DNA from 4 places in the Rahnella sp. PAMC25617 genome. Region 1 is predicted to be linked to each of the others. Evidence: predicted binding sites of a transcription regulator. Region 1 holds the regulator's gene; each other region holds the start of a gene.
What was found. Region 1 encodes CRP, which controls carbon source genes, mostly activating them, when cyclic AMP is high. Its sites were predicted from a motif close to ATGTGANNNNNNTCACAT; they were not measured.
Positions count from the first base shown of each region.

Region 2: the regulator CRP is predicted to act here: its motif matches at 902-919, upstream of yrbN (protein YrbN).
Region 3: the regulator CRP is predicted to act here: its motif matches at 1,150-1,167, upstream of ACM615_RS18960 (2-hydroxycarboxylate transporter family protein).
Region 4: the regulator CRP is predicted to act here: its motif matches at 1,133-1,150, upstream of cdd (cytidine deaminase).

Region 1 is NZ_JBOCUM010000019.1:204,936-207,142, forward strand. It holds gene ACM615_RS22300 (YccS/YhfK family putative transporter) at 1-673, opposite strand, end outside; gene crp (cAMP-activated global transcriptional regulator CRP) at 735-1,367, opposite strand; gene ACM615_RS22310 (OsmC family protein) at 1,730-2,137, shown strand; gene ACM615_RS22315 (LysR substrate-binding domain-containing protein) at 2,139-2,207, opposite strand, start outside.
Region 2 is NZ_JBOCUM010000009.1:275,899-278,105, forward strand. It holds gene ACM615_RS13830 (DEAD/DEAH family ATP-dependent RNA helicase) at 1-825, opposite strand, end outside; gene yrbN (protein YrbN) at 815-895, opposite strand; gene nlpI (lipoprotein NlpI) at 1,011-1,895, opposite strand; gene pnp (polyribonucleotide nucleotidyltransferase) at 2,025-2,207, opposite strand, start outside.
Region 3 is NZ_JBOCUM010000015.1:22,468-24,674, forward strand. It holds gene ACM615_RS18955 (ATP-binding protein) at 1-918, opposite strand, end outside; gene ACM615_RS18960 (2-hydroxycarboxylate transporter family protein) at 1,239-2,207, shown strand, end outside.
Region 4 is NZ_JBOCUM010000012.1:96,755-98,961, forward strand. It holds gene ACM615_RS15460 (NAD-dependent malic enzyme) at 1-29, opposite strand, end outside; gene cdd (cytidine deaminase) at 188-1,072, opposite strand; gene ACM615_RS15470 (arginine ABC transporter substrate-binding protein) at 1,371-2,105, opposite strand.

The sequences.
Region 1 (2,207 bases):
GGCCGTGTTGCGGCAGCATGTGCAGTTGCTGATAGAGCAGGGCAATCAGGTCGATGACCTGCTGCTGTCGCGTCAGCAACGGGGGTAACGCGGTTTCAGGATCGGTGTGTTGCGTCAGCAGGCTGTATTTAGCTTCGAAGTAATCCGCGAGTTGCAGATAGAGCTGGCTGAGCGTTTCGCGCATCGGCTGTTCTTCCGATATGCGAAACCACGCCCAGTTAAATAATCCGTACCAGGCCGTACCGGCGGCGAAAAGCACCGGCGCCTGCCATATAGGGCGTACGCCGACCATACTCAGTGTGAAGATGGTCGCCACCAGCGCGCCGGGCAACAGCCGCGCATGCAACGGGCTGATTTCGCCGGTCACGCCAAGCAGTAATGCCAGCGACAACATGATGAGCGGCAGGGGGATGTGCCAGCTTTCCAGCATCACTTGCAGCAGAATGCTGCTCACGGCAAACAGCGTTCCGCCAATTATCAGGCGTTTGAAAAAGCGTTTGTGCGGAGTATCGAGGCCCGCGACGTTGCAGCAGGCAGGACAAAGAGAGAACAGCAGCCCCATTTGCAGATTGCCGAACAACCAGCAGATACCAACGGGCAGGCACAACACCAGCGTCTGGCGCAGCGCGTAGTTAACTTCCGGATGGTAAAACAGTCTTCGCCATAGCGTCATGGATAAAGCTTAGCCCATAAAAAAGGCGCGACAGTATTCTGCCGCGCCGATTTTTAAGGGATTAACGTGTGCCGTAAACGACAATCGTTTTACCGTGTGCCGAGATCAGACTTTGATCTTCAAGCATTTTGAGAATACGTCCGACTGTTTCACGTGAACAACCGACGATTTGGCCGATTTCCTGACGGGTGATCTTGATTTGCATCCCGTCCGGATGGGTCATCGCATCAGGCTGTTTAGCCAGATTAAGGAGAGTTTGAGCGATACGCCCTGTTACGTCGAGGAAGGCCAGGTTGCCGACTTTCTCTGACGTCACTTGCAGACGGTTTGCCATCTGCGCGGAAAGACGCATCAGAATATCCGGGTTAACCTGAATCAGCTGGCGGAATTTTTTATAAGAAATTTCAGCCACTTCACAGGCAGTTTTTGCACGAACCCACGCACTACGTTCCTGACCTTCTTCGAAGAGTCCCAGCTCGCCGATGAAGTCACCTTGGTTAAGGTAGGACAGTATCATTTCTTTGCCTTCTTCATCCTTGATAAGGACAGCAACTGACCCTTTCACGATGTAGTAAAGCGTTTCGGCTTTTTCACCCTGGTGAATCAGCGTACTTTTAGAAGGATACTTATGTATATGACAGTGAGACAGGAACCATTCAAGAGTCGGGTCTGTTTGTGGCTTGCCGAGAACCATTTGCTATTATCCTCTGTTGTTATCGCTGCCCAAAATCACAGGGCTCAGAGTTCCCTGTACGGCACTTCATAAAAAAAGCGCCCTTTCAGCATATAACTCCCCAGAAATGCTGCAAGCGGGTGTCGGAGTGAAACAGCCTGATTATTGCCGTTATCACCGTGGGTTCTGTTCTTAAACCGCGAAAACCGTCACCGCAATTCACTGGAAAGTATGTTTCGGCTTTGTTTGTAGCACAGGTTTGCAATGCTGTCTTCTGTTGTCTCGCTTCAGCATGATGGCGATCGGGTTACGTTGCCAGATTTTAGGTGGAAGGGTACTCTGGGAGCGGAATTCGACGAGTTTATTCACCGGGAGAATAGTTCATGCACGCACGCGTAAAATGGGTAGAAGGGCTGACGTTTTTAGGCGAGTCAGCGTCAGGCCACCAGATTTCTATGGATGGTAATGCGGGCGATAAAGCACCCAGCCCGATGGAAATGCTGCTGATGTCCGCAGGCGGTTGCAGCGCGATTGATGTGGTGTCTATTTTGCAAAAAGGCCGTAATGACGTGCGTGATTGTGAAGTCAAGCTGACCTCACAACGCCGCGAAGAAGCGCCGCGCCTGTTCACGCACATCAATCTGCATTTTATCGTCACCGGTAAAGATCTCACCGATAAGATTGTCGAACGTGCCGTTAGCCTGTCTGCGGAAAAGTACTGCTCTGTGTCCCTGATGCTCGGCAAAGCGGCGACCATCACGCACAGCTTTGAAGTGATCAGCGTCGAATAAGTTACGACCAGTCATACGCGTGGCACTGGCTGCGCAATAAATCCAAAAATCGCCGCGCGGCAAACGTCAG
Region 2 (2,207 bases), on a different contig from region 1:
TGCAGCGCTGCTGTAGCCGCTACGTTCCAGCGCTTCAGCCACTTCCAGTGTCGCGTTTTTGGTACGAACGAAGATAATCGCCGCATCAAAATCTTCTGCTTCAAGGAAACGCACCAGCGCTTCGTTTTTACGCAGACCGTAGACAGACCAGTAGCTCTGGCTGATGTCTGGACGGGTAGTCACGCTTGACTGGATACGTACTTCCTGAGGCTCTTTCATGAAGCGACGGGTAATACGACGGATAGCTTCTGGCATGGTTGCAGAGAACAACGCGGTCTGATGTTCAGCCGGGATCTGCGCCATGATAGTTTCGACGTCTTCGATGAAGCCCATACGCAGCATTTCATCAGCTTCGTCCAGCACCAGGCCGCTCAGGTTTGAGAGGTTCAGGGTACCGCGTTTCAGGTGGTCCAGCAGACGGCCCGGGGTACCCACAACAACTTGTGGTCCCTGACGCAGTGCGCGCAGCTGAACGTCATAGCGCTGGCCGCCGTAAAGGGCAACCACATTCACGCCATGCATGTGTTTAGAGAAATCAGTCATTGCTTCAGCAACCTGAACCGCCAGTTCGCGGGTCGGTGCCAGAACAAGAATTTGTGGTGCTTTCAGTGAAGCATCAATGTTATGCAACAGCGGTAAGGAGAATGCAGCTGTTTTACCGGAACCTGTCTGAGCCATGCCCAGAACGTCGCGGCCATTTAACAGGTGAGGAATACACTCAGCCTGGATTGGTGAAGGTTTTTCATAGCCCAAATCAGTCAGGGCAGAAATGATCGGAGCAGACAGCCCCAGGTCAGCAAAAGAGGTTTCAAGCTCAGTAGTCATGTACACGTGCCTCATTAATAATGGCAGCCAGTCTACATAACTCGTCGAGAAAATTTTCAGTCATTTTCATTGAAAAGTGTGAACCGGCTCAAATTAGATTATAAAACGAACAAAGCAACCCTCGCCCGTTAAGGCGCTTAAAAATGGTAAATACCATGATTAAAAAGGCTGATTGGTGTCGTCAGCTATTGCTGGTCCGATTCTGATAGGTCGTCTTGCTCATGGCCCAAAAGCGCCAATTCCAACAATGCATAGCGGTGCTCAACGAAGTTATGGACGTTGTTAGCTACCGTCAGTTTGAACAGTGCCGCGGCGCTGTTCTTGTCCCCCAGACTTAGGTAATGCTTACCTAAATAGAAGTCAGTTTCACTGAGATGCTCAGCGAGCGAAGTGTTATCCGTTGCTTCTGCCTTGAGGCGTTCCATCAGCGTAGATTCGCTGATTTTGCCCAGGTAGAATTCGACGATATTCCATCCCCATTGCCCTCTGTCCGCTTTGTCATAACGCTCCTGGAGCGCTACTTCGGCATTCTTCGGATTGATTTCTCGCTCCGCAAGATAAAGCCATAACGAACGGAAGGGATCATTTGGATCGTCTCGATAAAACGCCTGCAGATCATCCTGCGCTAACGAGAATCGGCCACCGTAATACAGGGCGATACCTCGGTTCAAACGCGCGTAGTTGTAAGTTGGATCAAGCTCTAGTACAGAATCAAACGCTTCATAGGCAGCATCGAAATTGCCTGCCTGCGTTAGGTAAATCCCCAGGTAGTTAAAAACTTCTGGCATATCAGGACGAATAGACAGCGCTTGTGAAAAATCATTTCGCGCCAGTGCTCTTAGCCCGAGACTATCATACAGCACACCGCGCTCATATAATAGCTGTGCTCTCTCATCATCGGTTAATGACCGGCTGGCAAGTATTTGTTCCATGCGTGCCAGGATGACTTCCTGCTGCAACGTCGGCTGCAACGGAATCGCCAGAACTTCGTTTTTACGCCAATCATGGTTGCTGCATCCTGCCAACATAAGTGCTGTCGCAACATAACACCAGCGCAAGAAAGGCTTCATTTCTACTCCCGGAGACAAACATTGGATGAACATCCTGTCATCCGCTTGCTTAACACAAACGCGTCCTGCGTCCGTGAGACGAACAGCTCCTCCCCATGTGGAAAGGAGCTGTAAAACTTCTGTTACAGATTATTCTGCTGCAGGTTGCTCAGTTGTTTCGTCCTGAGTAGGTGCGGTAGCTTCTTTGATGCTCAGACGCACACGACCCTGACGGTCAACTTCGAGAACTTTAACCGGAACTTCCTGGCCCATCTGCAGGTAATCAGTCACTTTCTCTACACGCTTATCAGCGATTTGAGAGATGTGTACCAG
Region 3 (2,207 bases), on a different contig from region 1:
TTTACCCGGTTCCAGTTCTATCGGGACGCGGTTGACGATCACCTGTCTCTGATTGAGCACCGTAATCTGATCATGCTGGCTGTTATTTTCACTGATACCACTTTGCGTGAAGAAGGTGGGCGGTGTCTGAAGCACTTCCGCCAACGGTTTACCCAGCAGTTCATTTTCTGGCTGATGGATATCAAGCAACTCGCGTGCGGCGCGGTTAATGGAAATCAGCTGTTTTTGGGCATTAACTGCGAATACGCCTTCGTACATGGCTTCCAGCAAGGCTTTTTGCTGGCGAACCAGCAGCGCGATATCTTTGGGTTCAAGCCAGAACATCTGTTTTTTAACGTTGCGGGTGAACATCCACGAAAAAATGAACAGCAGTAATAAAAGAAGCAAACCGTATAAACCGGCCTGCGCCAGACGATGGCCGTTAATATTATCAATATAAGAAGTGAGGTAGCCGACGGAGACAATACCAATGACCCGATTATTCTCATCCAGGATCGGCGCTTTACTGCGCAATGAAACACCTATACCGCCTTGCCGGACGGAAATAATGGTTTTCCCCGCCAGCACCTCCGCGTTATCACCGCCAATCATCGGCAGGTCGATCCGCTCCGGTGATTGTGAATGATAAAGATGCAGCTCGCGGTTATCGCCGATGACGATATAACTGGCATCGCTTTTATCGCGTAAAGGCTGGATAAGTCGTGCGATCCCGGTGGTATCCCGCGCCTTAACCTTCTGCGCCAGTCCCGGCATCAGCGCGATTTCACTGGCCTGAACCCGTGCGCGCTGGCCGAGGTCGTGATGCAACTGACGATCGATGATATGAAATAAAATAGCGCCCAGCAGTGCCAGCAACAGGCAGGAAAATACCACCAGAGATAAAAAGAGTTTTACCTGAAAAGGCATGCGGAGTTTCATACGGCCTGCTGCAAGATTAACGTAAAGATACACATTGAATAAGCGTACCACGGGGCAGTAAGGGCGGTAATCGGACAAAGACAGAGTTGTGAACAGGCATTATAAATAACGATGAATTCACTCAGTGATTACAAGGGTAATAGGGCTTTTTACTACAAATCTGATAATCCTTATAAATCAAATAACATTAACTCCATAAACACCATAACAACCTTAATCCCTGCGGTTTTAATTTGAACAAACTCACATCCGGCTGACCTGCTGTTTTCTTATGCTCAGAACATCAATAAGAAAAGTATTTATAAGAAAGAGGCAATGTCATGAGCACAACCGACGATTCCTACATCGCAGTCAAAGAAAAGAAAACCTCCGGCCTCTCGGTCAGGCAAAAATGGTGGCATATTCTTGATAACTACAAGATAGGCATTATCCCGCTGCCTTTCTTCCTGCTGGCCGGTGTGCTGATCCTGCTCGACTGCCTGAACGGCAAATTACCCAGCGACATTGTGGTGATGGTTGCCACGCTGGCCTTCTTCGGTTTTGCCTGTGGCGAATTCGGCAAACGCTTACCCGTCGTCGGCAAACTCGGTGCGGCGGCGATTTGCGCCACCTTTATTCCATCGGCGATGGTGCATTACGGTTTACTGCCGGACGTCGTGGTGGATTCCACGGTCAAATTCTATAAATCCACCAATATTCTGTATCTCTACATCTGCTGCATTATTGTCGGCAGCATCATGAGCATGAACCGCCAGGTGCTGATCCAGGGCTTTATGCGCATTTTTGTGCCGATGTTATGCGGTGAAGTGGTGGGCATGATTGCCGGAATGGCGATGGGCACGGTGTTAGGTTTACCGCCAATGCAAACCTTCTTTTTCCTGATCCTGCCGATCATGGCCGGTGGCGTAGGTGAAGGTGCGATCCCGCTGTCGATGGGTTATGCGACCATTTTGCACATGGAACAAGGTGTGGCGCTGGGGCGTATTCTGCCGATCGTGATGCTGGGCGGTCTGACGGCAATTGTGCTGGCGGGCGTGCTGAATCAGCTGGGGAAACGCTATCCGCATCTGACCGGTGAGGGGCAGCTGATGCCGTCGAAAAAAGGTGAGTTGGGCAGCGGAACTGACAAATTCGAAGGAAATCCGGGCGTGAATGCGCTGGCCTGTGGCGCGCTGCTGGCGATCCTGCTTTACATGGTCGGGATGCTCGGTCAGAAGTGGATCGGCCTGCCCGCGCCGGTCGGCATGTTATTCGCGGCAGTACTGGTAAAACTGGCAAATGGCGTTTCA
Region 4 (2,207 bases), on a different contig from region 1:
GGACGTTTACTTTCGTATTCAAGTTCCATCGTTTTACTCTTCCGGTGTTCAGAATGTTGTTTTTTATATTTCGGAGCGGTGAGGGTAACAGAGAGGAAATAAGGATTTCAAATGACAAATGTAATGACAATGTTATGTAACTAAAGACTCCGGAATTGGAGTCTTTAGTGTTAACCCGCTCACACTATCAGCAGGTCAGCGTGCTCACATCCTGACAGCCCAGCGCGTTTAAGGTGGCGCGTGTGGCATCTTTTTGGGTGATCAGCGCCTCTTTTTGCTCAACCAGCACCGCGCGACGAACGTTCAGGCAATCTTCTCCCGACATATTCAGCAAGATTAATGCGGCCTGTAACGGAGGCAGGCTTGGGTTAAACGCAGCGTTTTCTGCGTAGCGACCAGCAAACTGTTTGCCGCTGGATGTTTCCAGTGCCACACCACTGTGCGATTTGCTGTAAGGCGCATGACTCTGGTTACAGGCATCCAGCGCAAGCAGCGCCAGCGCATCAGTCGTATCGGTTTTGAAACCGTGATCGACCTTATCCATCAGCAGGGTGGTGATATCCAGATCCTTCGGTCCGAATGAATGCGGCAGATAATCGCCCAGCGTGGCGACGTCTCTGTCCGGCAGATGAATATTCAGCGCCGTTCCGCTGGTCAGTTCATTCATAAACTGACGGCAGTGACCGCAAGGCGTGTAGTTCACGGTGATGGAAGCCAGACGGGTTTCGCCCCGCAGCCAGGCATGTGTGACTGCAGATTGCTCGGCGTGAACCGTTTGCTGCATTGGCGCACCGGCGAATTCCATATTGGCACCGAAATACAGATTGCCGGAAATACCGCGGGCAATGGCACCGACGTGGAAATGAGAAATAGGCGTGACGGAACAGGCGGCGGCCAGCGGCAGTAAAGCAAAGGCCAGCGCATCGTCATTCAATCCTGTCGCTTGTTTTATCTCTGCAACATCCGCCGCAGAGAACATTGCCGGAAAGTCGTCATGTCGCAGAAATGGCTCAAGCGCGGAGGATAAATTTTCAGGGAGTGCCGCAAAGGCGGTATGAAAACGTGCGTGCATAAACATTCGATCTCGACAGTGATTACGGTTGAACAGTTTAAAAGTCATTCCATGAATGTAGTGTGACGGATATCACTTTTTCGATGTAATAAGTTCTGGCAGATTACATTTTTGAGAGATGTTACGCAGAACAGCCGCCTTTTTAGTCCGTTCCCCAAAATCATTCGAGCTGAATCCATGCGGTAACTGAGTGAACCCCGGGAGCATACATCAGTATGTGACCGGGGTGAGTGACCAATCTGCCGGGAGCAGATTGGTACGCGGCCAACGCAGCGTCAGCTCGAAGGATGACGGGGGATCAGTGGGACGGGAACCACTTGTCATTGATCTTTTGGAATTCGCCGTTGGCTTTGATGCCTTCGAGCGCCGTGTTCAGTTTCGCCAGCAGTTCCTTATTATCAGGACGCACCGCCATGCCGACGCCGGTACCAAAGTATTGCGGATCTTTAATCAGTTCACCCACTTCACCGAGATTCGGGTTGGATTTCAGCCAGCCATTTAGCACCGCGGTGTCGCCTAACAGGCCGTCCAGGCGACCACTTTTCAGATCCAGAATCGCATTCTGATAGCTGTCATACCCGACGGTGGTGATTTCAGGGTGTTTTTCCATCAGGTATTTCTGGTGTGTGGTGCCATTTTCCAGTCCTACGCGTTTGCCTTTCAGGTCAGCGATGGACGCGAACTTGCCTTTTGGCCCGATGATCATCGCGGTATTAGCGTAGTAAGGCTGGGTAAAGGTGACCTGCTTGCTGCGCTCTTCGGTAATATCCATGCCGGAAATGATCACATCGAAACGACGGAATTTAAGCGCCGGGATCAGACCATCAAACGGCTGATTGGTAAAGGTGCAGGTTTCCTGCATTTGCTTACACAGCGCGTTCGCCAGATCGATATCAAAACCAATAATCTGATTATCAGCACCGATCGATTCAAACGGCGGATACGTGGCGGAAGTACCGAAACGAATAGTATCTGCAGCAGTGGCAGCAAAAGCAGTGGCAGACAAAAGGGCAGCGAGGATCAGCTTTTTCATGCAATACATTCCTGTTCAAAAAATGACATTCCCTTCACGGTACAGTTTACTGATTTTATTAATATAATCGGGTAACTGGCAGGAAGTGAGACCGGTAATTAA